DNA from 3 places in the Arthrobacter sp. 10L424 genome. Region 2 is predicted to be linked to each of the others. Evidence: riboswitches for the same ligand, from Rfam matches in the RefSeq annotation. Region 2 holds a riboswitch; each other region holds the start of a gene.
What was found. A riboswitch is a leader RNA that binds a small molecule or an ion and turns the genes downstream of it on or off. The one in region 2 is predicted to bind S-adenosylmethionine.
Positions count from the first base shown of each region.

Region 1: it holds a riboswitch for S-adenosylmethionine, as region 2 does, so the genes downstream of both, AC1DC5_RS09845 (bifunctional o-acetylhomoserine/o-acetylserine sulfhydrylase) here and AC1DC5_RS17000 (DUF1737 domain-containing protein) in region 2, are expected to answer to the same signal.
Region 3: it holds a riboswitch for S-adenosylmethionine, as region 2 does, so the genes downstream of both, AC1DC5_RS13975 (aminotransferase class V-fold PLP-dependent enzyme) here and AC1DC5_RS17000 (DUF1737 domain-containing protein) in region 2, are expected to answer to the same signal.

Region 1 is NZ_JBFTJH010000004.1:22,389-32,775, forward strand. Features, by position in the region: gene AC1DC5_RS09820 (NAD(P)/FAD-dependent oxidoreductase) at 1-156, shown strand, start outside; gene hutI (imidazolonepropionase) at 168-1,376, shown strand; gene AC1DC5_RS09830 (histidine phosphatase family protein) at 1,451-2,131, opposite strand; gene AC1DC5_RS09835 (CPBP family intramembrane glutamic endopeptidase) at 2,209-2,973, shown strand; gene AC1DC5_RS09840 (VOC family protein) at 3,181-3,819, opposite strand; SAM riboswitch class IV at 4,024-4,139, shown strand; gene AC1DC5_RS09845 (bifunctional o-acetylhomoserine/o-acetylserine sulfhydrylase) at 4,145-5,518, shown strand; SAM riboswitch class IV at 5,701-5,816, shown strand; gene metX (homoserine O-acetyltransferase MetX) at 5,828-6,991, shown strand; gene AC1DC5_RS09855 (mycothiol transferase) at 7,007-7,342, shown strand; gene AC1DC5_RS09860 (MFS transporter) at 7,504-8,886, shown strand; gene AC1DC5_RS09865 (SRPBCC domain-containing protein) at 9,028-9,495, shown strand; gene AC1DC5_RS09870 (LysR family transcriptional regulator) at 9,537-10,387, opposite strand, start outside.
Region 2 is NZ_JBFTJH010000011.1:123,765-134,151, forward strand. Features, by position in the region: gene AC1DC5_RS16975 (glycosyltransferase family 2 protein) at 1-481, opposite strand, end outside; gene AC1DC5_RS16980 (ATP-grasp domain-containing protein) at 525-1,469, opposite strand; gene AC1DC5_RS16985 (PLP-dependent cysteine synthase family protein) at 1,737-2,789, opposite strand; gene AC1DC5_RS16990 (aromatic amino acid ammonia-lyase) at 2,749-4,425, opposite strand; gene AC1DC5_RS16995 (NtaA/DmoA family FMN-dependent monooxygenase) at 4,430-5,725, opposite strand; SAM riboswitch class IV at 5,913-6,028, shown strand; gene AC1DC5_RS17000 (DUF1737 domain-containing protein) at 6,090-6,359, shown strand; gene AC1DC5_RS17005 (rhodanese-like domain-containing protein) at 6,356-6,766, shown strand; gene AC1DC5_RS17010 (O-succinylhomoserine sulfhydrylase) at 6,767-7,975, shown strand; gene AC1DC5_RS17015 (glutamate--cysteine ligase) at 8,056-9,240, opposite strand; gene AC1DC5_RS17020 (UDP-N-acetylglucosamine 1-carboxyvinyltransferase) at 9,374-10,387, opposite strand, start outside.
Region 3 is NZ_JBFTJH010000008.1:14,232-24,618, reverse strand. Features, by position in the region: gene AC1DC5_RS14005 (sigma-70 family RNA polymerase sigma factor) at 1-463, opposite strand, end outside; gene AC1DC5_RS14000 (DoxX family protein) at 797-1,345, shown strand; gene aroA (3-phosphoshikimate 1-carboxyvinyltransferase) at 1,353-2,756, shown strand; gene rsgA (ribosome small subunit-dependent GTPase A) at 2,740-3,855, shown strand; gene hisN (histidinol-phosphatase) at 3,911-4,723, shown strand; gene AC1DC5_RS13980 (glutamyl-tRNA reductase) at 4,901-6,358, shown strand; SAM riboswitch class IV at 6,446-6,559, shown strand; gene AC1DC5_RS13975 (aminotransferase class V-fold PLP-dependent enzyme) at 6,594-8,060, shown strand; gene AC1DC5_RS13970 (class I SAM-dependent methyltransferase) at 8,151-8,909, shown strand; gene AC1DC5_RS13965 (Nramp family divalent metal transporter) at 9,079-10,365, shown strand; gene AC1DC5_RS13960 (metal-dependent transcriptional regulator) at 10,382-10,387, shown strand, end outside.

The sequences.
Region 1 (10,387 bases), on a different contig from region 2:
GGCTTCCAGACGTCCTCCGGCATCGCCGAACTGGCCGCGGAACTCGTCCTCGCAGGCCAGGGAGCCTCTGCGGTTCCGGGCGGGGCCCAAGCAGCCGGTCCGGCATCCCGGACAGTGGAAGCGCTGGCGGCGACACGCTGGTCCATCCGACGCTGAAGAATGGACTCATGAGCACCCTCATTACCAACATTGCCGAGCTGATGACCCAGGACGCGGACCACCGGGTCCTGAAGAACGCGGCGGTGGTCATCGAGGGCGAACGGATCTCGTGGCTTGGCTCCGCGGCGGACGCGCCGGCCGCCGACGACGCCGTCGACGCCGGGGGCCGGGCCCTGCTGCCGGGCTGGGTCGACTCGCACACCCACCTGATCTTCGCCGGCGACCGGACCGGCGAGTTCGAGGCCCGGATGGCGGGGGAGAGCTACAGCGCCGGCGGAATCGCCGTGACCACCGGCGCCACCCGGAGCACCAGCGACTTCGACCTCACCCGGCTCGCGATGGGCCGGGTCGCGGAAGCCGTCTCGCAGGGCACCACCTACCTCGAAACCAAGACCGGGTACGGCCTGGATGTGGAGAACGAGGCCCGCAGCGCCCGGATCGCCTCCACCGTGGCGGACGAGGTCACCTACCTCGGCGCGCACCTCGTGCCCGCCGGGATGGACGCCGAGGAATACACGGACCTGGTCTGCGGCCCCATGCTCTCGGCCGTCCGGCCGTTCGTGCACTGGGCCGACGTCTTCTGCGAGCGGGGCGCCTTCGATGAGGACCAGTCCCGGCGCGTGCTCCAGGCCTGCCGCGACGCCGGGCTGGGCCTGCGCGTGCACGGCAACCAGCTCGGCGAAGGCCCCGGCGTGCGGCTCGCCGTGGAATTCGGTGCCGCGAGCGTGGACCACGTGAACTACCTGTCCGTCGCCGACGTCGACGCCCTCGCCGCCAGCTGGTCCGGCTGGGACGCCGCGTCCGGTGACGGGCGCGGCACCGTGGCGACGTGCCTGCCGGCATGTGACCTGTCCACCCGCCAGCCGCTGGCGCCGGGCCGGGAACTGCTCGACGCCGGCGTGCAGCTTGCCCTGGCCTCCAACTGCAACCCGGGTACCTCCTACACCAGCTCGATGGCCTTCTGCGTCACCACCGCCGTGCTCCAGATGCGCCTGAGCGTCCACGAGGCGGTGCGCGCCGCGACCTACGGCGGCGCGCTGGCGCTCGGCCGGGAGTCAGGGAACGACGCCGACGGGGAACGCGCCGTCGGCTCGATCGCCGTCGGACACCGCGCGGACCTGCACCTGCTCAACGCGCCCTCGGCCACGCACCTGGCCTACCGGCCCGGCATTCCGCTGACCCACGCCGTCTGGCGCGCGGGGGTCCGCGCCCGCTGACCCACCCAACTGACTCGCAGCAGGGGCTGTTTTGGACGCTCAAAACAGCCCCTGCTGCGAGTCAGTTTCGTTAGTTAGAAATACATCGGCGGGGCGTCGAGCACCGTTTCGTCGACGCGGCGCTCCACCCACTGGCTGAAGGGTTTGTCCAGCTCATACTTGCCCAGCTCGGTCCGCAGGAGGCTCCGGACCTCGGCATTGTCCGGGTTGTTGAGGGACTCGAAGTACTCCACGGACCAGTGGAACCAGCGCATGCAGAACAGCCGCATGGTGAGCCCGTGGGTGACGAACAGCGCGTTGGGGGCGTAGTCCGGCCTGGACCAGTGGCGGTACAGGGTTTCCATAAATGAGGAGACCCGGTCGTAGACGTCCGAGCCGGATTCGCCCTCCCGGAAGCGGTAGAAGAAGTGGCCGTAGGCGTTGCGGAGCTCCTTCTGGTCCTCGATCTCGCCGGCGATCTGGAAATTCGCCCAGTCCTGCTCCCGCAGCCGCGGCTCCTCGATGACCCGCTCGATCAGCGGACCGAGGTTGAGGGCCTCCAGGGTCTGGTAGGCCCGAAGGTAAGGGGAGACATACACGCAGGCCTGCTGGCCGTCCAGCAGCCGCCGGACCTGTTCACCGGCTGCCCGGGCCTGTTCCACACCGAGTTCGGTCAGCGGAATCCGGTAATCGGGCACCCGGTTGTAGATGGAAGTGTCGGCGTTGGCGGCGGACTGGCCATGCCGGATCAGAATGATTTTCCCGGGCGCACTCATAAACCCCAAGCATAGGGCCCGGCAGCGTCGCGGCCCCGATTCAGGCAACTACCGGCAACTGCAGGCAAGATGTAACCATGTTGGTTCCCTCCCGCCGCCGGCTGCGGCTTGAAATGTGGATTGTCCTGGGCTTGTCCCTGGGACAGTCGGCCGTGTATTCGGTGGTGCAGCTGCTGGACAAGATGACCAGGGCGCCGCTCGCCGAGGGGACCTCCACGCTGAACCGCTCGCAAAGCAGCCGCGAGTACTTCGACCTCACCTACCAGCTGCTGGACATCATCTTCGCCCTGGTCCCCGTGGTCCTCGTGATCTATTTCCTGACGGAAAACCGGCCGTCCGGCCACGGCATCACGGCCTTCCAGAGACTGGGCCTCAACTTCAACCGGCCCGGCAGGGACCTGCTGCAGGGCTTCGGCCTGGCGGCGCTGATCGGCATCCCGTCGCTGGGCCTCTACGCCGCCGGCCGCGCGCTCGGCATCACGACGGCGATCATTCCCAGCGCGCTGGACGCCTACTGGTGGACGGTGCCGGTGCTGGTCCTCTCCGCGATCCGGCACGGGATCGTGGAGGAAGTGATCGTGGTGGGCTACCTGCTGGACCGGCTCGGGAAGCTCGGCTGGTCCGTGCCTGCGGCCATCTTCGCCAGCGCCATGCTGCGGGGCAGCTACCACCTGTACCAGGGGTTCGGCCCGTTCATCGGCAATGCCATCATGGGCGTCATCTTCGCCGTGGTCTACACCAAAACCCGCCGGCTGATGCCGCTCGTGATCGCCCACGCCGTCCTGGACATCGTGGCATTCGTCGGCTTCAGCCTCTTTGGCAAGGCCATCGGCCTGGGCTGAGTGCGCACCAACACAAAGCAACGCGGAGTCACTTCGAGCCCATCCGGAGGCACTGGACGGGCGCGAAGTGACCCCGCGTCGCCTTTCAGAGCCGGCCGGGCCGCCGGTGCGCCGTTTCTGTATTGGCGTTAAAGTATTTCGGCCGTCATCGGTGGGTGACGTCATTGGCACCCGCTGATGGCGGCCGAAGTGTGGGGCGGTGAAACGTCAGATCGTGACGGCTCCGGAGGCCGTCTCGAACGTGACGGACAGGATGCCGGGGGTTCCGCGGGGAGCGATCCAGTTCACGGCCACGTCTTCCAGCGGCTTTTCCACCGGAACACCCAGCCATTCGGTGACGCGCTCGGCGGAGCCGGCAATCGTGAGGGCGGACATCTTGACCTGGCTCTCGTAGGCCTTCGACGGGTGGAGTTCCGGGTCGCCTTCCCACCTGAGCATGTACGGGACCTGGGGATCGGCGATGAGCCCGAGGATGCCGATCTGCTTCCAGACCAGTTCGCGGCCGTCCGGGAACTTGCGGTTGCCGTTGACGGCGGCGCGGCCGAGCCGCTCCTCGAACGGGGCCAGGTCGTCAACCTCGACGCACCAGCCCATCCAGCCGCCGCCTGCTTCGGAGCGGGCACGGACGGCCTGGCCGAAGGGGGCCTTGTCGGAGGCCGGGTGGTTCAGGACCTCCACGACCTCCAGGTACTTGTGTCCCGCGAGCGGGATGATCATGTTGCGGGTCCCGAATCGGGGGTGTACTCCGCCCTTCACGGCTTCGACGCCGAGGGCAGACGCAATTCGTTCGGTGGTGGCAGCGAGGCCATCTTGTTCACAGGCGTAAGAGACGTGATCCATGCGCATGACCTCATCTTGGCACTTTGTGATGCGGCTCTCAGCTTAGGCTCGCCTAACCGAGATGGGATGTCATTTTCGGGGTGCCCCCGAAGTGCTCTTTTCCGCGTCATTGCGCGGAACCAGGGGGCCCGGCCGGGCCAGCCGGCCGCCCGGCTTCATCTTCGTCACAAAGCTATCCAGAGCCCGGAACCCGTTCCTAGACTGGGGTCAGGTCATGAGTGCCAGCGCACAGCCCCGGCTTGCTGGCCGGCAACCCTCGTATCGCGGTGGGGTGCCCCGGGTGAAGACCTGGCCGTCCGGCGCCCGCCGGAAGGCAAGCGCGGCGCCAGAGTTGACCCGGGCCAAGGAGCTCCGGGCAGTCTGTGCCCAGTCCCCAAAGGAGTCTCCGATGTCCAACGCCTGGTCCTTCGAAACCCGCCAGATCCACGCCGGCCAGGAGCCGGACAGCGCCACCGGTGCCCGGTCGCTTCCGATCTACCAGACGACGTCGTTCGTCTTCCCCAGCGCTGAAAGCGCCGCCAACCGGTTCGCCCTCGCCGAACTGGCTCCCATCTACACCCGGATCGGCAACCCCACCCAGGACGCCGTGGAACAGCGCGTGGCCAGCCTGGAAGGCGGGCTCGCGGCGCTCTTGCTGAGCTCCGGGCAGGCCGCGGAGACTTTCGCGATCCTGAACATCGCCGAGGCCGGAGACCATGTGGTGGCCAGCCCCAGCCTCTACGGCGGCACCTACAACCTCCTGGCGCACACCCTGAAGAAGTTCGGTATCTTCGTAACGTTTGTGGAGGACCCGGACAACCTGGCCCAGTGGCGCGACGCCGTGCAGCCCAACACCAAGCTGTTCTTCGGCGAAGTGGTCTCCAACCCGCGCCAGGACGTCCTGGACATCGAGGGCATCTCGCAGGTGGCCCATGAGGCCGGGGTGCCGCTGATCGTGGACAACACCCTTTCCACGCCGTACCTCATCCGGCCGATCGAATGGGGCGCGGACATCGTGGTCCACTCCGCCACCAAGTACCTCGGCGGCCACGGCGCCGCGATCGCCGGCGTGATCGTGGACTCCGGCAACTTCGACTTCGGCGCGGATCCGGAGCGGTACCCGGGATTCAACACCCCTGACCCCACCTACAACGGCCTGGTCTACGCCCGGGACCTCGGCAAGGACGGCGCCCTCGGCGCCAACCTCTCCTACATCCTCAAGGCACGCGTCCAGCTGCTGCGCGACCTCGGCTCGGCGGTATCCCCGTTCAACGCCTTCCTCATCGCCCAGGGCATCGAGACCCTGAGCCTGCGCGTGGAGCGGCACGTCGCCAACGCCACCGCTGTCGCCGAATGGCTCGAGGCCAGGGACGACGTCGAATCGGTCGCCTATGCCGGGCTGCCGTCGAGCCCCTGGTACGAGCGCGGCCGCAAGTACGGGCCCAGGGGGACCGGCGCCGTCGTGGCCTTCAACATCGCCGGGGGAGCGGAGGCCGGCAAGCGGTTCGTCGACGCCCTGGAGCTGCACTCGCACGTCGCGAACATCGGTGACGTGCGCTCGCTGGTCATCCACCCGGCGTCGACCACGCACAGCCAGCTCTCCCCGGAGCAGCAGGCCGTTGCCGGCGTCAACCCCGGTCTGGTGCGCCTGTCCGTGGGCCTGGAGCACATCGACGACATCCTCGCGGACCTCGAAGCCGGCTTCCGGGCGGCCAAGGACGCCTAAGCGAGGTCAACGCCGAGTTTCCCCACCTTTGCGGGCATGAGGCCGGGAGTCGCCGACACTCCGGGGCGACCCGCCGCCCACGGCCTTCAAAAGTGGGGAAACTGCGGTGCTGACGCATGTGGCTGTCACACGGGCGTCACAATCTTCGCCACAACGCCGCCGCATTTCGTAAGCTCAGTGCAGGTCATGAGTGCCAGCGACAGCCCCGGCTTGCTGGCCGGCAACCCTCCTTTCGCGGCGGGGTGCCCCGGGTGAAGACCTGGCCTGCCGGTCAGCTGACGGTGGGCAAGCGCGAAGTTAGGTCCTCACATGACGATTGCCGTCACCCGCCAGGGTGCACCCGTAAACACGACCGCCCACGTCCAGGCCCCGGTTCCGGGTGATGCAGCCCTGGATGGAACGGTCCGGTACCTCCGGATTGGCGACCTGGACCTCGAATCCGGCGCCCGGCTGCCGGATGTCACCCTTGGCTATGAGACCTGGGGAACCCTCAATCCGGACGGCTCCAATGCGGTGCTGATCGAACACGCCCTGACGGGGGACACCCACGTCACGCGGGGTGCCGGCGAGGAACCGGGGTGGTGGGAGCAGCTTGCCGGACCCGGCGCCCCCGTGGACACGGACAAGTACTTCGTCGTCTCTATCAACATCCTTGGCGGCTGCTACGGCTCGACGGGACCCTCGACGCCGGCGCCGGACGGCCGGCCCTGGGGGTCCCGCTTCCCGCTGGTCACCCTGCGGGACACGACGGCGGCCGAAGCCAGGCTGGCGGACGCCCTGGGCATCCGCAGCTGGTACGCCGTGCTGGGCGGTTCACTGGGCGGGGCGCGGGCACTCGAGTGGGCCGTCAGCTACCCGGACCGGGTCCGGCGCTGCGGCGTGTTTTCGGTGGGCGCCAGCAGCACCGCCGAACAGATTGCCTTCGCCCAGGCCCAGACCCTGGCCATCAGGCAGGACCCCAACTTCAACGGCGGGGACTACTACGGCGGTCAGCAGCCGGAAGCAGGCCTGGCACTGGCCCGGCGGATCGCCCACATCACCTACCGCTCGGCCGCGGAGCTGGATGGACGGTTCGGCCGGAATGCCCAGGAACAAGAGGCCCCGCTGGAAGCAGGCTCGCTGGCCGGCCGCGGCCGCTACCAGGTGGAGAGCTACCTCGACCACCAGGGCAACAAGCTGGTCCGCCGCTTCGATGCGAACAGCTACATCGCCATCACCGAAGCGCTCATGAGCCATGACATCAGCCGCGGCCGCGGCGCCCTCACGGAGGCCCTGGCCCCGGCCACGGCGGAATTCCTGGTGGCAGCCGTCGACTCGGACCGGCTGTACTTCCCGGCCCAGTCCCGGGCGCTCGCCGCCGCCCTGCCGGGGGACGTGGCCGTCCACACCATCGAGGCGCCGATCGGACACGACGGTTTCCTGACCGAGATCGGCCAGCTCAGCACCCAGCTTCGGCAGAACTTCTTCGGCTAGGCGTACTTCGGCACTCTGCCGGACGGGCCGCGCCGGTCCGGCAGAACGACGTCGGGCCCGGACTGGCGCCGGAGGAAGGACCGGCAACCGCCCTGGGAATTTGCCTCGGCCGCCGGGAACTCCGCCGGCGAGCTCCGCACCCGCTGGCAGGACGCCGCTGTGCGCTCGCGCACCCTCGTGGGCGAGGCCCTCGCCGACGGCGGGACGGACTCGCTGGCACGCCGTGCATGGCCCGACGGCGGGGCGCCCAGCCTGCGGTGGATCCTTTGCCACATGATCGAGGAGTACGCCCGGCACAACGGCCACGCCGATTTGCTGCGCGAATCCGTGGACGGAAGCACCGGAGAATGAGGCCAGTTGTGCATTTTTGCAGATGCGCTCTGCACTAATGGCCGTTGAGGACCGGGGCTTGAGCGTCCATACTCGTTGAGAATGATGCCCGTGTCACAAATCACAGGTATCCATTGCCCAGAGGTCCATAGGGTGTCGACGGAGACGCCAAAGGAGTCGAAATGAGTACGCAAAACGCTGCCGCCAGGCGGCCGGAAGAGGAAGACGTCAAATCGTCCGGCCTCAAGAAAGTTGTAACGGCCTCCATGGCCGGCACCGTAGTCGAATGGTATGAGTTCTTCCTCTACGCCTCCGCGGCGACCCTCGTCTTCGGCAAGATCTTCTTCCCGAACTCCGGCACGGAACTTGACGGCATCATCGCCGCCTTCCTGACCTACGCCGTCGGCTTCGTTGCCCGCCCCATCGGCGGCATCGTCTTCGGCCACTTCGGCGACAAGTTCGGCCGCAAGCAGCTGCTCCAGCTCAGCATCATCCTGGTGGGCGTCTCCACCTTCCTGATGGGCTGCCTGCCCACCTTCCAGCAGATCGGCTACTGGGCTCCGGCACTCCTCGTCTTCCTGCGCTTCGCCCAGGGCTTCGCTGTTGGCGGTGAATGGGGCGGTGCAGTCCTGCTCGTTGCCGAGCACAGCCCCAGCAAGTCCCGCGGCTTCTGGTCCTCCTGGCCGCAGTCCGCCGTTCCGCTGGGCAACCTGCTCGCCACCGGTGTGCTGTTCGCGCTGTCCGCCACGCTGTCTTCCGCTGACTTCCTCAGCTGGGGCTGGCGCGTGGCCTTCTGGCTCTCCGCCGTGATCGTGCTGGTCGGCTACTACATCCGGACCAAGGTCACTGACGCCCCCATCTTCCTGGAGGCCCAGAAGGAAGTCGCGGAAGAGAAGAAGGGCTACGGCGTCGGCGAAGTGTTCCGCCGCTACCCCCGCGGCGTTTTCACCGCCATGGGCCTGCGCTTCGCGGAGAACATCCTCTACTACCTCGTGGTCACGTTCTCCATCACCTACCTGAAGGTCATCGTCCAGACGGACACCTCCCGGATCCTGCTCCTGCTGCTCGTGGCGCACGCAATCCACTTCGCCGTGATCCCCATGGTCGGCAAGCTCTCCGACAGCCTCGGCCGCAAGAAGGTCTACATGGCGGGCGCCATTCTGGGCGGCACCTGGGGCTTCTTCGCCTTCCCGATGATGGACACCAAGAACGACCTCATCATCCTCGCGGCGATCACCATCGGCCTGCTGTTCCACTCGCTCATGTACGCCGGCCAGCCGGCCATCATGGCCGAAATGTTCCCGACCCGGATGCGCTACTCCGGCGTTTCGCTGGGCTACCAGGTCACCTCGATCGTGGCCGGCTCAATGGCGCCGATCATCGCCGTCGCCCTGCTCAGCCAGTTCAAGTCCTCGACGCCGGTGGCCATCTACCTGCTCGGCGCCTGCGTGGTCACGATGGTGGCCGTGTTCTTCCTCAAGGAAACCCGCGGTATCTCCCTGCACGACGTCGACGCCGCGGATGCCCAGGGCACCGCGGACCTGCTCGCCGCTGCCAAGAAGTAGGCAAGCAGAACCGACAGCAACAACGAAGCAACGGCAACAGCCCGGGCCCCGCACTGCGGGACCCGGGCTGTTGCCGTCTGCGCCGCCGATTCAACAGGCCGCTCCTGCGGCAGCGATCCACCACTGCGCTAGGCTCCGGTTATGCCACTCCTCAACAGTTCGCTCCACGCTGCGAACCAGCGGGTGACCCACAACTGGTCCATGGCCGTGCCTGCGGAGCGCGTCTGGTGGGGGCTCACCAGCCCTGAGGCTTTGCCGCACTGGCTGGGGAAACTGATCTCGGGGAGGTTCCTCGTCGGCAACGCCATCACGATTAAGCATGCCAAAGGCTATGTCTGCACCAGCCGTATTCAAGAGTGTGAAGCGGCGCAGATTCTTGGCATGACGTGGGAGTTCCCAGACGAACCTCTCTCGCAAGTGAGGATTGTGCTCACTTCAGGCGGCAGGTCGACACGCTTGGCGTTGCAGCACGACGGGCTCGGAAACCACGCCGCGGACTACCTGCCCGGCTGGCACACACACCTTCTTTACCTTGAAGCGCTGCTCCTGGGTCAACCGCTCTCGCTGGCCGACTTCTGGTCCACCTACAACGGAATCGCCGACTCCTGAATCTGCCGGATCGGGGCCCCGCACCGCGTCAGCTGGCCGGCTCAGCCCGCCAACACGTCCTGGCGCGCGGAAATCTCGGTCCGGATCGCCTCCAGCACGGCCTGCACCGGCGCCGAACGCAGGGACTCGGCCCGTGCCACCGCCCAGATGGGGAGCTGCCGCTGGAAGTCGTCCGGCAGCACGGGTAGGAACGTGGGGTCGCCCACCACCAGGAAGTTGGGCAGCAGGCCGATCCCGGCACCCCGCCGGACGGCTTCCAGCTGGGCGAAGATGCTGGTGGCCTGGAAGCTGGACCGCGGGACGGGCAGCTGGGTGGAACGGTGGCCCAGTTCTGCGACCTGCAGTGCCGACTCCACGTACGAGACAAAGCCGTGCTGCCGGACGTCGTCGAGCGTCACCGGCAGACCGTGCTCTCCGGCGTACTGCGGGCTCGCATAGAGCCGGAGGAAGTAGTTGGACAGGAAGATGGTCTGCGCATTGCTGACGTCCAGGTTGCCCACCACCACCTCGAGGTCCACTCCGGACCGGTTCTGGCTGACCTTTCGGGTGGCGCTGAGCATTTCGACGTTGAGCAGCGGGTGCGCCCCCTGCAGCCGCACCAGGGCGGGCGCCACGAAGCCGGCGCCGAAGCCGTCCGGGGTGCTGATCCGGACCAGGCCAGAGAGGACGTCTTCGGACTGCGCGATCCGGTTGGTGAGCGCCCCGAGCGTTTCCTCGATCGCCTCCGCAGCGGCCACCGCCTCATTGCCGAGGTCTGTCAGTTCCCAGCCGTGCGGGCTCCGCTCCAGCGTGCGCCCGCCGAGCTGCTTGTCCAGGGCCAGGATCCGGCGGGAGATGGTGGTGTGGGTGGTACCGAGCGTTTCCGCCACCGCATTGAACCTGCCCAGCCGGG
Region 2 (10,387 bases):
TCCGGCGGGGCATGGCCACGATTCGGCTGGCGGGGGCCAGCCCGGCCGCGCTAAGGGCCTGCCGGACCAGGCTGCGGACCGTATGGCTCGTCTCGGGCAGCAGCCTCCCCGGCCACGGCGCGCCGTCCGCCGGCCGGTTATCTCCGACGACGGCGCCTGTGCTTTCGTCCTGGAAGCCCTGAAGGAGCCGGTCCACGGTCCGCCGGGAAACACTCGCCTCCGGATCCACGAAAATGAGGACGTCTCCAGCGGAATGCTGGCTGCCGAGGTTCAGCGCCGCGGACCTACCCGACCGGGCCTGCCGAACGAGTTTGATCCGCGGGTCCGCGGCGGCCAGTGCCGCCATGAGTTCCGCTGTTGAGTCCGTGGAGCCGTCGTCGACGAGGACAAGTTCCCAGCGCTCGTAGCGGGTGAGCTGGATGGACCGGACGCACGCGGCGATGCTGGCCTCGGCGTTGCAGGCTGGGACAATGATGGACACGCTGGGCCATTGGTCCCACAGCGTGGCCCCCGCGCGGCGCGGATCAGACCAGGGCACTGACGCCCGCTCCGGCGGCTCCCGTAAAGGACGCCGGGTTGAAGGCCGGCAGCACGCAGCACGCCAGGACGGCGTCGAGCAGTTCCGGGGCACGCCAGCTGTTCGCGCCGAAACGGGCCTTCAGGTCAAGGACCACCGGGGTCCCGTCCGCGCGGCGGCGGACATCGACATCCGCCGGCCCTGTCAGTCCCAGCGAGCGCACTGCGGCCATGGCCACGTTGCCCACGTCCATGGCTTCGTCCGCGTCCACGCGCCGCATCGCGACCGCTTTGCCCACAGCGCCGCGGTCCAGTTCGGTCTTTTCCACGACGACGACGAACGGCTCGCATCCGTTGTGCGCCGGACTGCCGAAGACCATGGGTGCGTACCCCGCGCCGGGGATGAGCTCCTGGACAATCTGGCCCTCCGGCAGCCGGTGCCAGGGGAAGTCTGAGCTGCGGTCGATGACCAAGGCGGGGCGCTCCCCGCCGGACTGCCTGGGCCGGACGACGACGGGGCCGCCCAGCGCAGCCATCGCGGCGTCCGCATCGGCGAAGTCACTGGGGACGCCGAAGCGGGGAACGGGTATGCCCGCGGACTGCAGCTGCCAGGCGGTGAAGAGCCTGTCGTGGGCGACGGACACTGGCCCGGGTTCGCCGATGATGACGCGCACGCCAGTGCCGAAGGCGGCGCGGTACGCCGCGAGAAGGGGGAGTTCCGCGCTCACGGTCGGGATGACCAGGTTGATGCGCTCCCGGGTGACGAGGCGGCGGAGCGCCGAGACCATCTCCGGGTCGGTGGCCGCGGGCACCGGCACCACGGTGATGCCGGCACCGGTGGGAAGCTCGCGGATATCAGCGCCCAGGACGGGGATACCGCGGGATTTGAGTTGCCCGGCCAGGGCCCGGCCGGCCGAGCCGCCGGCACCGGTGAGCAGGACCCTGGGCTTCATGGCCGCCCCGTTCCCCGGTGCCGCCAGCCGGCCGGGCCGTATGCGGCGGCGTGGCTGCTTTCCTGCTGGCCACCACCAATGACGGTGGTGCGCGGAACGTGGATTGACATCATGTGAATGGCCCCCCGGCGAGTTTCGTGGCGCATGAGACTTTCTGGGCGCTGTGGGACGTGCCCCTTCAGTAAAAGCGGGGGTCGCCTGGAATACCCGAGTAGCGGCTACTCGGAGTTGGCGGGGGGCGGGCGCTGTCGCCCGGGCGCCGGGTACTTAGGTCCGGCGGCCGGTACTCGGTTCCGCCAGCTCCTCCGCGACGTCTGGCGCCACCCGGATATGGTTTTCGGCCAGCCACACCGGGTTGAAGGCCTTGCTCAGGTAGTTGCTGCCGGCGTCGGGGGCGATGGCCACCACCACCGAGCCGTGCGGCGCGGCGAGCGCCACCCGAAGGGCGGCCGCCACGGCGAGTCCGGAGGACGGTCCCAGTGACAGGCCCTCATCGTTCAGCAGCCGGTGCGCCGTCGTGTAGACCTCGTCGTTCGGGATGCGCAGGAAGCGGTCCACCGTGGAACGGTTGAAGGCTTTCGGCCAGTCGGCCTCCGGCCAGGTGTTCCCCACCCCGTCCACCAGGATCTGCCCCGCATGGCCGCCGCTGTAGACCGAGCCGAACGGATCGGCGCCGATCACCTCGACATGGCCTGCCGATTTTTCCTTGAGGTAGCGGCCGGTGCCGCTGATGGTGCCGCCGGTGCCAACCCCGGCGACAAAATGCGTGACCGCGCCGCCCGTCTGCTCCCAGATCTCCGGCGCCGTGGTGTCGTAGTGCGCTTGCGGGTTGGCGGGGTTGTCGAACTGCAGCGGACGCCAGGCCCCCGGTGTTTCCGCCGTGATCCGTGCCGCCACCGCGCGCGCGTTCTCCGGCGATCCGGACGGCGCGTCCCAGTCCGTAATCACCACCCGGGCACCGTAACGGTGCAGGGCGGCCAGCTTCTCGGCGGAAATCGAGTCACCCGTGACCACAACCACCGGATGGCCGGTCAGGGCCCCGATCAGGGCAAGCCCGATTCCGGTGTTCCCCGACGTGCTCTCCACGATCGTGGCGCCGGGCTGCAGCGCCCCGCTCCGCTCGGCTGCCCGGACCATACTCAGGGCCGTCCTGTCCTTGATCGATCCGCCCGGGTTTTCCGATTCGAGTTTGACGTAGACCGCGCTGGCCAGGCCCTTGGTGATCGTTCTCAGCCGCACCAGCGGGGTGCCGCCCACCTGGGCCAGGACGGCATCCGCGTCATTGGACAGCTTCTCCGCGACCGTGTGCTTCCCAGTCATGGCTTTCCCCCTCCCCTGTGGCACGTTCCGCGAGCGCGGAGTGCAGATCATCGCGCGCCGCGTCCAGCAGCGCGGACGCCGTCAGCCCGCCGGAGGCGCCGTGGGCCAGCACCCGCTCAAGGCGTGCCTGGATGGCGCCCGTCCCCGCCCCGAGCGGCCGCTCTCCGGTCCCGGCCGCCCCGGGACCCCCACCGGCGCGGGCACCGGCACCGGTAGCGGTAGCGTCGCCGGCCCGGGACAGCAGGTAGGCCGCCGTCAGCGCCTCGATGGTGAAGAGCTTCTCGGCGGCCTCGGCGGAGCGTTCGAGCTGCTGCAGGGCCAGCGGCGCCAGCGTGGAGTGGTCCTCGACGTCGGCGGACAGGGTGGGCGCCCCGAGCGTGGCCGGCGCCGCCAGGGTCTTCAGCTCGGCCAGCAGCCCGGCCGCCGAGTACCAGAGCAGGCCCGGGAGCTCCTCCCGCGCCAGGGCGGCGCCGTCCCCGGCAGCGGCGAGGTGTTGCTGCCGGATCCTGCGCTGCGGCGGATAGAGCTTGGCGATCCGGCGTTCGCTGCTGATCCCCAGGTGCGCCAGGCCCAGCCGGAGGGCTTCGAAGGCCAGGGCCAGCTGCATAGGCTGGAAGTTCCCGCCGGACACCATCCGGCCCGAGGCCAGGTCGGTCAGCGGGTTGTCGCCCTGTCCGTTGAGCTCCACTTCGAGGGCTTCCTCGAGGGCGCGGAGCTGCCAGCGGAAGGCGCCGTGGGTCTGCGGTGCGGCCCGGAACGACAGGGCATCCTGCACTGAGGCGTCCCGGCCGTCCTGCTCCAGCCAGCCGCCGCGGACCAGCCGGCGGACGTTCCCGGCGGAGACAGCCTGGCCGTCGACGGCCTTGGCCGCCTGCACGGCCGCGGAGAAGGGGCTGAGGTTCCCGCCGCCGTCGTACCGTGCGGTCGCTTCCAGCGAGAGCGCCAGCGCGGTGTCGGCCAGGTCCGCCAGGCGCAGGAGCCGTCCCAGCAGGAGCGCGCCCACGCCGATCGAGTAGGAGTTGGCGCTGACCAGGGCCAGAGCTTCCCCCGGCGCCAGGGCCAGGGGCTCCAGCCCGGCGGCGGCGAGTGCCTCCCCGCCGGGGACGGGTGGCCCGTCCGGAGAGAGGACTTGTCCCTCCCCGATGGCGACGGCGGCGACGGCGGCGAGCTGGGTCAGGTCCGAGGATCCCACGGAGCCGTCGCGCGGGATCGCGGGAAGCACACCGCGGTTGAACAGCCGGGCGTAGAAACGCGCCGTCTCCGGGCGCACCCCCGAGCCTCCGCGGCTGAAGCCGATCAGCCTGGCAAGGACCGTGGCGCGGGCTTCGGCGGCGTCCAGCAGCCCGCCGACGCCGCTGTCGTGGTAGCGGACCACCTGGATCTGGTAGGCGAGGATTGATTCCTCGGCCACTGCCGTGTCGCGGCCGGACCCCAGCAGCGTGTTGAGGCCGTAGACCTTGTGCCCGGACTCAATGGCCCGCTGGACCACCTCCCGGGAGCGGCCCAGCACTTCGAGGGCCTGTTCGCTCAGGACCACCCGCACGGAGGGGTCGGCGGCCGCCGCGGCGACCTCCCGGGCGTGCAGCCGGGCCGTGCCGATGAGGAAGGACGCTGCGGCGGCCGGCTGGTCGGTCATGGCGCTAGAAGTCCCGCAGGTTCCGGCGGAGGCCGCCGTCGCCGTAGCTGGTCCGTATCAGCCCCCGGCGGCGGAGCACGGGGGTCAGCCGGTCCAGGACGCCGTGGACCGTCGCGGGGTCCACGAACCCGGAGAAGAGGAACCCGTCGCCGCCCACCTGCGCCCCGGTCTCTTCGAGGTAGTCCGCGATCTCCTCGGCCGTGCCGATGATGCTGTCCCCCGCGCCGCCGCTGCGGGCCTGGAGGAGCTGGCGCAGCGTGGAACCCGGCGGCGCGGCCTTGGTGAAGTGGTCGAGGGTGCCCTGGTTGCTGTTGGTGTGCAGCTCCGGCAGCGGGGCGTCGAGGTCGAACTGCTTGAAGTCGATGACGGAGAGGTAGGAGATGGAGTTGAGCTGGCTGTCGATGTCCCGCTGCGTCAGGTCCCGGCGCCGGGCCCGCAGGTCCTCCGCCTCCGCCCGCGAGCCGACCACCGTGGGCTTGAGGACAAACAGCACCTTGACGTCATCCGGGTTCCGGCCGGCGGCGGCGGCCTCCGCCCGGATGGAGTCCCGGTAGGCCTTCATCCCGTCCGCTCCCCGGGCGAGCGCAATCGCGACGTCGGCGTTGCCCCCGGCGAAGGCCTTGCCCCGCGGGGAGGCCCCTGCCTGCACCAGCACGGGTTCCTCCGGCAATGGTGCCGTGTTCAGCGGCCCGCGGACCTTGAAGAACTCGCCGTCGTGGTGGATCGGGTGGACTTTGGTGTGGTCCGCGAAAATGCCCCCGCCTGCGTCCTCCCGGATCGCGTCCGGTTCCCAGCTGCGCCACAGCCGGCGGACCACATCCACGAATTCCTCGGCCTTCTCATAGCGCCGGTCGTGTTCGATCTGCTGATCCAGGCCGTAGTTCTGGGCAGCGAGGTCGCTGCCGGAGGTCACCACGTTCCAGCCCAGCTGTTCGTGCGAGAAGTGCTGCAGGGTGGCCAGCAGCCTCGCCGCCGTGAACGGCGGGTAGAAGGAGGCGCTGATCGTGGGCACGATGCCCAGGTGCCTCGTGGCGGAGAACAGGTACGGCACGAGGGCCAGCGGATCGTGTTTCGGCGCGAAGGACGCCTGCGCCAGGGAAACTTCCGCGCTGCCGCCGTAGGTGTCCGGGACGGTGAGGGAATCCTCGATGATGAAAAGGTCCAGGCAGGAACGTTCAAAGGCCCGGACCGCGTCCTGGTACAGCGCCGGCTTCTTCCAGTCATAGCCGATCCCGTAGCCGGGGGTTCCCCAGCCCTGGACGCCGAAGCCGTGGCCCACAAACCACCCAAAATGCAGCATGGGACCGACTGTAGGGGCATCCGAGGCGTTCACGGCCACCTGATTTCATCCGGCGTAAAGGGACTTCACCTCCCGTCATTATCCCCCCGGAACCGCCGGATGGGTCCCCGCACTCCGGCGGATTCCGTTACCTAACATGACGACGGCGGCGGTGCCGGCCGGCGTCGCGGGTGTTACGTTTTTGGTGAGTAATGAGAACCGGCGCCAAGCCCTGACTGGCCGGTCGGCAACCCTCCCTTTCGCGGCGGGGTGCCTCAGGTGAATACTCGGCATATCGACCAATTCGAGCTGCAAGCGTGAAAGAAGGAGATCCGTCGTGCCTGACGCGTCCGCCCCCGCTGTCCCCGATACAGCACCCCGTACAGTGCCAGCCCCGGCCCCCGCCGTCCCCGCTGCCGGGGAGAGACTGGCGTACCGCCTGTTCACCGGCCCCGACGACCGCGCCTTCTGCGAGCGCGTCTCGGCCGCCCTGGCCGAGGGCTATGTGCTGCACGGCGGCCCGGCCGTCACGTCCAACGGCGGCAGCGTCATCGTGGCCCAGGCCGTGGTGCTGCCGGCCGCGATCGCCAGCGCCGATGCCGCCGTCGCCAATGCCGTGGATGACCTGGAGTTCGACGGCGAGGGCCACGCGTGAGCTACGCCGGAGACCTCAGCCCGCAGGAGGCCTGGGCCAAGCTGGAGGACGGCGCCATCCTGGTGGACGTGCGCACCGAGGGCGAATGGGCCCACATCGGCATCCCGGACACCAACGAGACCGACAACGATCCGCTGTTCATCCAGTGGAACCTCGCCGGCGGCATCCCCAACGCGCGCTTCGTGGAACAGCTGAAACAGCAGGCCCCCGAAGAGCCGGGCACCGAACTGGTCTTCCTGTGCCGTTCCGGCGCCCGCTCCATCGCCGCAGCCATCGCCGCGACGGAGGCCGGCTTCACCTCCTACAACGTCCTCGAGGGCTTTGAAGGCGAACCGGACCGCTACGGGGAGCGCACCGTCAACGGCTGGAAGAACCGCGGCCTGCCCACCAACCTCGGAAAGCACTAAGTGGCCTTCAACCCCGATGCCGCCGGCTGGAGCGCCGACACCCAGGCCGTCCGCGGCGGGCTCGACCGCACCGGCTTCCAGGAAACGTCCGAGCCGATCTTCCTGAACTCCGGCTTCGTCTACGAATCCGCGGCCGCCGCCGAGCGTGCGTTCACCGGCGAGGACGAACGCTTCGTCTACTCCCGCTACGGCAACCCCTCGGTGGCCACGTTCCAGGAACGGCTCCGGCTGCTCGAAGGCACCGAGGCCTGCTTCGCCACCGCCTCGGGAATGTCCGCCGTCTTCACGGCCCTCGGCGCCCTGCTGGCCGCCGGCGACCGCGTCGTCGCGGCCCGCTCGCTGTTCGGCTCGTGCTTCGTGATCCTCAACGAGATCCTTCCCCGCTGGGGTGTGGAGACGGTCTTCGTGGACGGCCCGGACCTGGAGCAGTGGCGCGCCGCACTGTCGGAACCCACGACGGCGGTCTTCTTCGAATCGCCGTCGAACCCGATGCAGGAAATCGTGGACATCGCCGCCGTGAGCAACCTGGCGCACGCCGCCGGGGCGACCGTCGTCGTCGACAATGTCTTTGCCACTCCCCTGCTGCAGCGCTGCGGGGAGCTGGGCGCGGACGTGATCGTCTACTCCGGCACCAAGCACATCGATGGCCAGGGCCGGGTGCTCGGCGGCGCGATCCTGGGTACCAAGGAGTTCATCGACGGCCCGGTCAAGCAGCTCATGCGCCACACCGGGCCGGCGCTTTCGGCGTTCAACGCGTGGGTGCTGACCAAGGGGCTGGAGACCATGGCCCTGCGGGTGAACCATTCCTCCGCTTCCGCGCTGCGGCTGGCGGAATGGCTTGAGGAGCAGCCCGCGGTCAGCTGGGTCAAGTACCCGCTGCTGCCGTCGCACCCGCAGCACGATCTGGCCGCCCGGCAGATGAAGGCCGGCGGCACCGTGCTGACCTTTGAGCTCTCCCCGTCCGCCGGGCGCTCGGCGAAGGAGGCCGCCTTCGCGCTGCTGGATGCGCTGCGGATCATCGACATCTCCAACAACCTCGGCGATTCGAAGTCCCTCATCACCCACCCCGCCACCACGACGCACCGCGCCATGGGGCCGGAGGGCCGCGCGGCAATCGGCCTCAGTGACGGCGTGGTGCGCCTCTCCGTGGGGCTCGAGGACATCGAGGACCTGGTCCGCGACCTGGGCCAGGCGCTCAAGCAGGTCTAGGTTTCCTCCGCGAGTTGGCATTTCGCGGCAGTGTTTCCTGAACACATTGCCGCGAAATGCGCACTCGGCGGCGGGCCCGCTCAGCCCTGGCGGATCCGCCTCAGGGACGTCCCCTGGTCAGCCTGGTCGCCCGCGGTTCCCTCCGTGGTCACCTCGACCGCCCGTTCGACGACGGCGGCGAGCCCGCCCGCGTGGAACGGCTCCCGCTGCAGCTGCGAACCCGAGCCCTCCGCCAGGATCCGGCCGACGCCCTCGCGGACCAGATCCAACTCGCCCTGCTCCTCGAGCACGGGGGCCACGAAGTCCACGAGCGACCAGACCACATCCGCGGCCGGGGCCGGAGTGAACGTTCCAAAGTCCAGCAACTCCCCGCGCAGTCCGCAGTTGCTGGCCTGCCAGGCCGCCATCCGCAGCAGCAGGGTCGGCACCGGGGCGGGTTCGACGCCGTCGTTCCATTCCCGGGACGCTGACTCGACCAGGGCACGCACGATCACTGCGATCAGCCCCGCGTCCTCGGCCCGCAGGCAGACATCCGCGACGCGGATCTCCACGGTGGGATGATGCCGTGCCAGCCGGGCGTCGAAATAGACCATCCCCTCGTCCATCAGGACGCCGCTTTCCACGAGCCGGGTCACCACCCTCCGGTAGACGGGAAGGCTGCCGAAGATCATGGTGGGGCCGGACCCGGGCCAGCGGTTCCACGCCTGGGTCCGGTAGCTTTCGAATCCGGTTTCGGCGCCATTCCAGTAGGGGGAGTTCGCGCTGAGCGCTATCAGCACGGCGAGCTTGTCCCGGATCCGGTCCATCACCGCCACGCCTTCCTCCGGGGACTCCACGAGGGTGTGGACGTGAAGGCCGCAGGTCAGCTGGTTCCGGACCGTGAGCCCGAAGCGCTGCTGCATGGTCATGTAGCGCTGCTTCGGCGTCAGGTGGGTGGCGGCGCCCTGCGGAGACGTGGCGAGGGCTGCGATGCGGCCGCCGTGCGCCCGGGCGGCGCGGTCCGCACGGCCGCGGCCCTGCCTGAGCTGCCGGAGCAGCTCCGGGTAGTCCAGGCAGGGGCGCGTCTGGGTTTCAATCTGTTCGAGCTTAAGTTCGTAGCTGAAGTCGGCGCCGTCCTCGTGGACCGGTTGCTGCCCGGGGAGAATCAGGGCGGCGTCCTGCTTAGGCGGGACCAGGACGGGCAGCATGACATCGGCGAGGGCAAGCAGCATCCCCGTTTCGGGATCCACTATGAGCAGTTCTTCCTCCACGCCGAAGGTGCGCATAAATCTATTGTGCGTCAGGAACCCCCAAAACGCTCAAGGTCCAACGCGGGGTCAGATCCGGCCCATGCGGGGCGTCCGGAGGGGCGGGATGTGGCCCCGCGTTGCTTGGAGCTGTTCAGCGGGTTCAGCGCATTCAGTCTTGGAAGTACTCGATCTTCGCGCCGATGGTGTTGAGGCGCTCGGCCAGGTCCTCGTAGCCGCGCTCGATCACGTAGATGTTGCGCAGTTCCGAGACGCCCCGGGCGGCGAGCATCGCCAGCAGCAGGCAGGCCGCGGGCCGCAGGGCCGGCGGGCAGCCAACCTCGGCTGCCCGCCATTTGGTGGGTCCGTTGACGTAGATCCGGTGCGGGTCCAGCAGCTGCACCTGGGCGCCGAGCTTGTTCAGTTCGGTCAGGTAGATCGCGCGGTTGTCGTAGACCCAGTCGTGGATCATCGTCTGGCCCGTGGCGTTAGCGGCGATGACCGCGAAGAACGGCAGGTTGTCGATGTTCAGCCCGGGGAACGGCATGGGGTGGATCTTGTCCTCGGGGGCGCGCAGTTCCGAGGGCCTGGTGGTGACGTCCACCAGCCGGGTCCGTCCGTTGCGGGCCAGGTACTCGCCGGACACTTCGAGCCGCTGGCCCATCTGTTCCAGGGTTGCGAGTTCGATTTCCATGAATTCGATCGGAACGCGGCGGATGGTGACTTCCGAGTCCGTGACGATGCCGGCGGTGATGAGGCTCATCGCCTCAATCGGGTCCTCGGAGGGGAAGTATTCGATGTCGACGTCGACGGCGGGGCGGCCGGTGATCTTCAGCGTGGTGGTGCCCACGCCGTCGATCTGCACGCCGAGCATCTGCAGGTAGAAGCACAGGTCCTGCACCATGTAGTTGGGGCTGGCGTTGCGGATGATGGTGGTGCCGCTGCGGTGGGCGGCGGCCATGATGGCGTTTTCGGTGACGGTGTCGCCGCGTTCGCTGAGCACGAAGGAGCGGTCGTGCCCGTCCGACGGCGGCGCCTGGACGGCGTAGAAACCTGACTTGGCGTCGACGCTGAGGCCAAACTGGCGCAGCGCCTGCATGTGCGGCTGCACGGTGCGGGTGCCGAGGTCGCAGCCGCCGGCGTAGGGCAGCCGGTACTCGCTGGATTCGTCAAGGAGCGGGCCCAG
Region 3 (10,387 bases), on a different contig from region 2:
TTGTCAGGATGCGGTACAGCCAGGCCTTCAGGTTGGTGCCCGGCTTGTACTGGTGGAAGGCCGAAAAAGCCTTCGTGTAGGCCTCCTGGACGAGGTCCTCGGCATCCGCGGGATTCCGGGCCATCCGCATGGCCGCGGAATACAGCTGGTCCACATACTGCATGGCGTCGCGTTCGAACCGCACCCGGCGGTCCTCAGCCGTTTCCGTCGCAACATCCAGGGCCTGGCCGTCCACGATCAGCTCCTGGGCGGCCGCATCGTGCGCGGCGTTGGGCGCCAAGGCAGGGCTGGGGGGTGCGCCGGCAGGGCCGGCAACAGGTGACTCGGCGGGCGTCGCGCCGTTTCCGGCTGCCTCGTGCATGGCCGCAACGGCCGGATCCATGGTGCTCATTGCCTTCAAGTCTACTGTTACCTTCCGGCGGGTGTCCGTAATCGCCCGCACCGCTCCATCCTGCAGGGCCATCGTCCACAACGCGGCAGGATCCGCCGCAGGCTGCGCAATGTCCCCGATAAGCGCGGTGCCACGTGTGAGCTTGTCCTTCACCAGAACCAAATCTCCGCCTCCCTGGCGCCACGCCGGAATCCTCCAGCCACGGCACCGTGTTCCAGCCCGGCATGTGGGCTGGCCTGACTCGTTATCGTGCTCTTGTTGTCTTGCCCCTTGACCAGCCGCAAACCGGCGGCCTGGACCTGTCATTCACAACCCCGCCGGGCAGGCAAATATTCCGCAAAAGTGCAAGACTAGAACCGGTTCTCCCGCATTGATTCCGCGGTTCGTCCATCCAGGAGGAAATTCATGTCCTTTGTCCGCTTTCTCGCCCGGCCCATGCTCGCCTCCAGTTTCGTCCTTGCGGGCATGGACAAGCTAAAGAATGCGGACGACACCGCGACGCAGCTCTCACCCCTGCTGCGCCGCGCCGCGGAGTCCCTTCCCTTCCAGACCAACGAGAAGGTCCTGGCCCGCGTTATCGGCGGCACACAGGTTGGAGCCGGGGTCCTCCTCGCACTCGGCAAGTCAGCACGCCTGGCAGCCACCGTCCTGGCTGTCATCTCCGCGCTCAACGGCTACGTTGAATGGCGCAGTGCGGACATAACGTCCAAGGAAGGCCGCGACGCCCGCCGCAAGCAGCTGCTGAAAAACGTCTCGCTGACCGGCGGCGTGCTGCTGGCCTCCGTCGACACCAATGGCAGGCCCAGCCTGGCCTGGCGCGCCGAACACCTCGCAGCCGATGCCAAGAAGAACGCCGGCCACCTCGCCGCCGACGTCAAGAAGACCACCGGCAAACAGCTTAAGAAGGCCGACAAGGCCGTGCGCAAAGCCGTAGACCACACCCACGGAGCCTAAAACAGCAATGACCGGCACCACCCCCACCGCAGCCGCCCATCCCCTTCCGGCCGGGACCCCTCCGCTCTGGCGGGCGCCCTTCGCCGAACGGCCCGTTGACGCGACGGTCACCGTGCCGGGCTCGAAGTCCCTGACCAACCGGTACCTCGTGCTGGCGGCTCTCGCCGACGGGCCCTCGCGGCTGCGCGCTCCGCTGCACTCCCGGGATTCGGCCCTGATGATCGAGGCCCTGCGGCAACTCGGCGCCACCATCACCGAGGTTCCGGGCGACGGCGCCTTCGGCCCCGATCTGGCTGTCACGCCCATCAGCACGGAACCCTCCGGGGCTCCGGCCGCGATCGACTGCGGCCTGGCCGGGACGGTCATGCGCTTCGTGCCGCCTGTCGCGGCCCTGCGCCGGGGGGCGTCACTGTTCGACGGCGACCCCCACGCGCGCAAACGCCCGATGGGCACCATCATCGAGGCCCTGGCCGGACTCGGCGTAGCGGTCAGCGCGCCCGATGGCGGATCGGCGTCGTCATTGCCGTTCACCGTCCAGGGCACGGGGGAGGTCCGCGGCGGCCACCTCGTCATCGATGCCAGCGCCTCATCGCAGTTTGTCTCCGCCCTGCTGCTGGCCGGCGCCCGCTTCACTGACGGTCTTCACCTGGAGCACCGCAGCGCCGAAAACCCGGGCAAGCCCGTGCCGAGCCTGGACCACATCAACATGACCGTGGCCGTGCTGCGCGGCGTCGGCGTGAGCGTCGATGACTCCGTTCCGAACCACTGGGTTGTCTCCCCCGGTCCGATCCGCGCCTTTGACCAGCGGATCGAACAGGACCTCTCTAACGCCGGCCCCTTCCTGGCGGCGGCCCTCGCCACCCGCGGGACCGTGCGGATCCCCAACTGGCCCGCAGAGACCACGCAGGTCGGCGACCTCTGGCGCGGCATCCTCACGGCCATGGGTGCCGCCGTCACACTCACGGACGGCACCCTGACGGTCACCGGCGGGGCCGAGATCAAGGGTGCCGACTTCGACGAGACCAGCGAGCTCGCGCCCACCGTGGCAGCACTGTGCGCCCTCGCCACCGGCCCCTCGCGACTGACCGGCATCGCCCATCTCCGCGGGCACGAAACGGACCGGCTCGCCGCCCTCGTGGCCGAGATCAACCGCCTGGGCGGGGATGCCGAGGAGACCGGCGACGGCCTCGTCATCCGCCCGGCGCCGCTGCGCGGCGGCGTCGTCCACAGCTATGCCGACCACCGCATGGCCACGGCGGGCGCCATCCTTGGCCTGGCAGTGCCCGGCGTCGAGGTCGAGGACATCGCGACGACGGCCAAGACCATGCCGGACTTCCCACAACTCTGGGAAGCCATGCTGGCGCAGCGAACCGCAGCAGAGAAGGACTCCGCCGGTGGCACGCAGCACTGATTCCTGGGACGAATCCGACGTCCGGATCCGCCCCAACAAAAAGGGATCCCGGCCCCGTACCAAGGACCGGCCCGCCTATGACGACGCCGTCACCGGCCGGATCATCACCGTGGACCGCGGCCGCTACACCGCCGTCGTCGCCGAAGGCACACCCGAAGAGCGCAAGATCATCGCGGCCCGCGCCCGGGAGCTGCGCCGCAACCCGGTCGTTGCGGGCGACTTCGTCTCCCTTGTCGGGGACGTCAGCGGCGAACCGGACACGCTGGCCAGGCTGGTCAAGATCCAGGACCGCAAGACCCTCCTGCGGCGCAGCGCCGACGACACGGACCCGATCGAGCGCGCCGTCGTCGCCAATGCCGACACGCTGGTGATCGTCGTGGCGGCCGCCAACCCGGAGCCGCGGACCGGCTTCATCGACCGCGCCCTCGTCGCCGCGTACGACGCCGGCATCGAGCCGCTGCTACTGGTCACCAAGGCCGACGTCAAGGATCCCGCGGAACTCCTCTCCAATTACCAGCACCTTGCCTTCCCGGTGATCATCTCCAAGACGGCGGATTCCGCTGCCTCCGGCATCGACGCCCGCTCCGACGACGGCCTGTCCGCGCGCCTGGACAAGGACGCCGTCTCGCAGCTGCGCGGCCACCTCGACGGGAAGGTCACCGTCATGCTGGGCCATTCCGGCGTCGGCAAATCCACCATGGTGAACGCCCTGACCGGCGCCGAGCGCGCCACCGGCGGGGTCAACGCCGTTACTGGACGCGGCCGCCACACGTCGTCCTCCGCCCTGGCCCTCAAGGTCAACGATGCCCCGGCGGGCAGCTGGATCATCGACACCCCGGGCATCCGCTCCTTCGGCCTGGCCCACGTGGACCCGGACCGGATCCTGCGGTCCTTCCCGGACCTCGAGCCCGGCACCGACGACTGCGAGCGGGGCTGCAAGCACGATTCCAGCGCCGTCAACTGCGGAGTGGACGCCTGGGTGGCTGCCGGCCACGCGGGCGAATCCGGCCCGGCCCGGCTCGCCTCGCTCCGCCGCCTGCTGGGGACGGACCCGCGGATGGAAGCACAGGACGTCAAGGAACTGGGCACCGTCTCGTAGCCGGCTGCGGTGCCGCCTACCGCTCCCCCGCCCGCTTTGGCGGTAGTTTGGAACCATGAGTCAACCCGCTTCGAGCTACAACGATGACCTGCGCCTTGCCCATGTACTGGCAGATTCCGTAGATTCCCAGACCATGAGCCGCTTCAAGGCGCTCGACCTTCGGATCGAGACGAAGCCGGACCTCACGCCGGTGACCGACGCCGACAAGTCAGCCGAGGAAGCCATCCGCGGCCAGCTGTCCCGCTCCCGCCCCCGCGACGCCGTGCTCGGCGAGGAATTCGGCAGCTCCGGCCACGGCTCCCGCCGCTGGATCATCGACCCGATTGACGGGACCAAAAACTTCGTCCGCGGCGTCCCCGTCTGGGCCACACTGATCGCCCTTGTCGACGAAGGCGAGCCGGTGGTCGGCGTCGTAAGCGCCCCCGCACTGGGCAAACGCTGGTGGGCCGCCAAGGGCGCCGGAGCCTACATGGGCCGGTCGCTGGCCGCCGCCACCCGGCTGAAGGTCTCCAACGTCTCGGAACTCTCGGACGCCTCCCTGTCCTACTCCAGCCTGGGCGGCTGGAAGCAGCGCGGCAACCTCGACGAGTTCCTCGGCCTCACCGAGGAAGTCTGGCGCACCCGCGCCTACGGGGACTTCTGGTCCTACTGCCTCGTGGCCGAAGGCGCCGTCGACATCGCCTGCGAGCCCGAGCTGAACCTCTACGACATGGCCGCCCTGGTACCCATCGTCACCGAGGCAGGCGGGCGCTTCACCTCCCTGGAAGGCGAAGACGGCCCCTTCGGCGGCAACGCCCTCGCCACCAACTCGATCCTCCACTCCGAGGTCCTCAAGCGCCTCAACCCCGGCCTGGACGACCTGCTCTAGCAACCCGCGGACCCGCCCCAAGGATTCCGCAACCTCCCTGTACGACGCTGTCCAAGACGGCCGGCCTCAGCCGGCCTCAAGGTAGGGCATCTTTTTGGGAGGAGAGCAGCCTTGTCTGACACAGCTCATGCCCGGACTGGCGGCACCGCCGGGATCGGCCCCGTACTACTGGTGCTCATGGCGAAGTACCGGGACCTGGGGCCCGAATCGGCCGCCGCACTGCACGCAGCCGCCACCGGGCTCGCGCCGCAGCTTCTCGCCGGCGGCTCGCCCGTCGCCGCTTCCGTGGTCCTGTCCACCTGCAACCGATTCGAAATCTACTGCGAAGTCCCGTCCGAGGCGGGCCTGGCAGCCGCCCGCACGGACGTCCTCGAGTCGGTCCATCTCGGTTCCGGGCTGCCCACGATCCGCCTTTCGGGCCTCTTCGAGGAACTACGGGGAACTGCGGCCGCGGAACACCTTTTCGCCGTTGCAGCGGGGCTGGATTCCGTCGTCGTGGGTGAACGCGAAGTCGCCGGCCAGGTCCGGCGCGCACTCTCGGACGCGCAGGCCGCCGGAACCACCAGCGGACGGCTGGGCAGGCTGTTCCAGGCCGCATCCCGCACCGCGAAGGACGTGGGGGCACAGACCGCACTCAGCAGCGCGAGCAGATCCATCGCTTCCGTTGCCCTGGACCTTGCCGCCGCCGGAGGCCCGCGGGACGGCACCAAACAGGCCGGAATCGCCGGCGCGTCGGCCGTTCTCTTCGGGACCGGCGCCTACGCCGCGTGCGTCGCGGAGCTGCTCCGGAACCGGAAATGTACCGACATTTCGGTCTTCTCCCACTCCGGCCGCGCGAAGACCTTCGTGGCGGCCAGGGGCGGCACCGCCCTCTCCGCCGGCCAGCTGCCGGCAGCCGTTGCGGGGGCGGACCTCCTCATTGGCTGCAGCGGCTCGGGGGCCCGGCTCGACGCTGCCGCCCTCACCTGGTGGCGTGAGGGTGCGGCCCGTCCGCTCACCATCATCGACCTCGCTCCCAGCCACGATTTCGACCCCCGCGTGGGCGGGCTGCCAGGCGTCGAACTCATCACGCTGGAATCGGTGCACCGCGCTGCTCCCCCGGCGGACGCCGCGGCGCTGCGCCGCGCCCGCGCCCTGGTCCAGCAGGCGGCACGCCACTTCGAGGAAGAGGAAGCCGGGCGCGCCGTGGACACCGCCGTCGTCGCCCTGCGCGAGCACCTCCATCAGGTCCTCCACAGCGAAATGGAACGCGTCAGCAAACAGCATGGCCGGTCTGCCTCGGCTGACGACGTGAACCTCGCCCTCCGGCATCTGATCCGGCGCCTGCTCCATACCCCGACGGTCCGCGGCCGGGAGCTCGCCGCGCTTGGGCGCCAGGACGACTACGCCGCTGCCCTCGATGCCCTGTTCGGCCTCAGCATCTCCACCGGCAGCCAGCGGACCGCCCCGAGCCGGGACGCCGCCCGGCCAGTCCGGGAACCCGCCGAAGAGCCCGCCGAAGCGGTCGCAGCGACGGCAAATCCGGTCTGCGGCGGCACCGCCCGCCCGGGCGCCGGATGCCCGGGAACCTGTTCAACTTTGCAGCTCCTGACGAGGCCCCGGACCGGCATCGCCGCAGCCAGCGCAGCGTGCTAGCGAGTGTGCTAGCGCCCGCGTAACAAACAGCTTCACAATCAGCCAGCACCTTTTCGCGCGGGCGGGGAATGTCCTAGGCTCGAAACAGGTCACGAGTGCCAGCGCTAAACCCCGGTTTGCTGGCCGGCAACCCTCCATTCGCGGCGGGGTGCCCCGGGTGACGACCTGGCCGGTCCGGAACGGACCCGGCAAGCGCGGATCCCCGGTACGTGGGGTCCTTTTCAAGCGAGGTCCCATGACGACTGCCACCATTCCCGCCACCCCCGAACTCCATGCCGTCGCCGGCCAAGCGCATCCCGATGCGCGGTTCGCCATCGCCCGCCGTCCGCTGGCCGCGGTGACGGGCGCCGAGATCCAGGCGCCGCTGATCCGGGGCGGCCACGTCCGCTACGCCAATCTGGACTACGGTGCCTCGGCGCCCGCACTGTCGGTGGTCTCGGCCTACCTCAACGAAATCCTGCCGTTCTACGCCAGCGTCCACCGCGGCGCCGGCTATGCCTCCCAGATCAGCACCTCGGTCTACGAGAACTCCCGCACCATCGTCCGCGATTTCGTGGGCGGCCGCCCGGACGACGCCGTGATCTTCACCCGGAACACCACCGACTCCCTGAACCTGCTGGCCGGCTGCCTGCCCGTCGTCGACGGCGTGCACACCGGCGAGGTTCTCTACCTCGACATCGAACACCATGCCAACCTTCTGCCCTGGCAGCGGGTGCCGCACCGCAGCGTCATCGCCGCGCCCACCCTCGCCGCCACGCTGGAACTGCTCCGCGGGGAACTCGCCCACGGCGGCGTCAGCCTGCTCGCCGTCACCGGCGCCTCCAACGTCACCGGAGAGATCCTGCCGATCCGGGCACTGGCCGCCCTGGCCCACGAATACGGCGCCCGGATCGTCGTCGACGCCGCCCAGCTGGCCCCGCACCGGCGGATCGACATCGCCGCGGACGGCGTCGACTACCTAGCGTTCTCCGGGCACAAGCTCTACGCGCCCTTCGGCGCGGGCGTGCTGGTGGGCCGTCCCGACTGGCTCGACGCCGGCACGCCGCACCTGGCCGGCGGCGGAGCCGTGCAGGACGCCCGGATTGACACGGTCAGCTGGACCACCGGCCCCGCCCGGCATGAAGGCGGCTCTCCCAATGTCCTCGGCGCCGCCACCCTGGCCCGGGCCACCCAGGTCATCGCCGGCCTGGACGTGGAACAGTGGCACGCGCACGAAAACGCCATCCGGTCGTTCCTCGTCGAGGGCCTCGCCCGGATCGACGGCGTGACCGTTCACCAGATCTTCGCGGACAGTGCGTCCTACGACGTGCCGGCAGGCCACGAACCGGGGAACGGGGCCGGCACCGGCACGATCGGCGTCGTCAATTTCTCCGTTGAAGGCTACGACGCGGGCCTGGTGGCGGCGTATCTCTCGGCCGAACACGGCATCGGGCTGCGCGACGGCCGGTTCTGCGCGCACCCCCTGCTCCGTCGGCTCGGGCTGCCCTCCGGCTCGCTGCGGGCCAGCTTCGGAGTCGGGTCCCGGCTGGAGGACGCCCAGCGTCTGCTCGCCGGTATCCAGGAGCTGCGCCAGACCGGCCTCGGCTGGGACTACGTGGTGGACGCGGGAAGGTGGGTTCCGGCCAACGACACCCGCAGCTACCCGCACTGGGCACCCAACACGCCCGGCACTGCCGGCGCGGCCCCCTGCACCCAGGACTGACCGGGCGGGGAACCAACCTGGCATCGCAGCCCCTGCCGCGTGCGGTAAATTCGAAAGGTACCCATCCGGACCTGCCGAAGGAGATCGCACGTGGCACGCGGTGGCCCCAAACTGCACGGGGAACGGCGCCAGGAGCTCGGGCAGAGCTTCCAGGACGGCGGGGAGCACTACGAACGCGTGCGCCCGGGCTACCCCGACGACTCGGCCGACTGGCTGATTCCCGCCGGGGCGAAGGACGCCGCGGACCTGGGCGCCGGCACCGGGAAGTTCACGGCGCTGCTGGCCGGGCGCGGGCTGCACACGGTGGCTGTTGACCCGTCGGCCGACATGTTGGAGCAGCTGCGCAGGACGCTTCCGGGCGTCACCGCCGTCGAGGGTACCGCCGAGCACACGGGTCTGCCCTCCGGGGCTTTCGACGTCGTCACGGTCGCCCAGGCCTGGCACTGGTGCGATCCCGTGCTGGCCAGCACGGAGATCGCCAGGATCCTCCGCCCCCATGGTGTCCTGGGGCTCGTCTGGAACCAGCTGGACACGTCCGTTCCCTGGGTGCACCGGCTCTCGCGGATCATGCATGCCGGCGACGTCCACAAACCCCACTTCAGGCCGCCGCTGGGCCCTGAATTCGGGGGGCTGGAGAGCCACCTCACCCGCTGGGAAGATCCCGTGCGCACCGCCGACATCATGGAGCTGACCAAGTCCCGCAGCTACTACCTTGCAGCCAGCGAAGCGGTCCGCGCCAAGGTCCTGGGCAATCTCGAGTGGTACCTGCACGAACATCTGGGCCACGGCCCTGGCGAAATACTCCCCCTCCCCTACCTGACACAGAGCTGGCGGGCCGTCCGGGCCTGACCCGGCGGGCCCACGGTTTCACGCGCCGGCGTTGCACCGAATCTGCACGCTGGCCTATGGTTTCGGTATGCCTAATAATTGTTTATAGGCAGCTACAAATTATGGGGCGGGCAACAGCGCGCCGCCACCGGCCGCGTTGTCGTGACGCACCTACCCAGGGGAGCCCGCCGTGCTGGAAGTAACAGGACACGAAGCGCCGGCGCCACAGGTACCCGCCCGGCGGAAAAAGGGCGGCCGCCGCGCCATGATCGGCCTTTTGGGCCCTGCGTTCGTCGCCTCGATCGCCTACGTGGATCCCGGCAACGTGGCGGCGAACCTCACAGCCGGCGCCCAGTACGGCTACCTCCTGGTCTGGGTTCTGGTGGCCGCCAACATCATGGCCGTGCTGGTCCAGTACCAGTCCGCCAAGCTCGGAATCGTCACCGGGAAGAGCCTGCCCGAGATCCTCGGTGAGCGGCTCAAGCCGGTCTGGCGCCGCGCGTTCTGGGTCCAGGCCGAGATCGTGGCCGCTGCCACCGACCTGGCCGAAGTGGTCGGCGGGGCGATCGCGCTCTACCTGCTCTTCGGGCTTCCCCTGCCCCTCGGCGCCGTGATCGTCGGCGGCGTCTCCATGCTCCTGCTGGCAGTCCAGGCCCGGAACCGGCAGCGGCCCTTCGAGTTCATCATCATCTTCCTGCTGGGCATCATCACCATCGGGTTCCTGGCCGGCCTCTTCATCAGCCCGCCGGACCCGGCGGGCGTCGCAGCCGGCCTGATCCCGGGCTTCCAGGGTCCGGACACCGTGCTGCTGGCCGCCAGCATGCTCGGCGCCACGGTGATGCCCCACGCCATCTACGTCCATTCGGCCCTTTCCCGGGACCGGCACCGCCCGAACCCGCACCTCCACGTGCCCGCGCCAGCCATGACGCGCCTGGTCAAAGCCACCCGCTGGGACGTCGTGGCGGCCCTCGCCATTGCCGGGATCGTGAACATCGGGATGCTGCTCCTCGCCGCATCGACCCTGGGCGGCGAGGAGGGAACGGACACCATCGAGGGCGCCCACGCCGCGATCACCGCCAACCTGGGTCCGATCGTCGGCGTCATCTTCGCCGTCGGCCTGCTCGCCTCCGGGCTGGCGTCAACCTCCGTGGGCTGCTACGCCGGCGGCTCCATCATGCAGGGCCTGCTCAAGATCCGGATCCCGATGATGACGCGTCGGGTCGTCACCCTCATTCCTGCCGTAGTGCTGCTGAGCATCGGCTTCGATCCCACCTGGGGCCTGGTCCTCAGCCAGGTCGTCCTGAGCTTCGGCATTCCCTTCGTCCTGGTCCCGCTGGTCGTCCTGACCAGCAACAAGGCGCTGATGGGCCGCTTCGCGGACGGAATGGCACTCCGCGTTGCCGCCATCACCGCCGTGGTCCTGGTGGTCGCACTCAACCTCGTCCTGCTGTGGCTGACCTTCTCCGGCGCCGCCTGACGGTAGGCTGGACGGTGTGAAG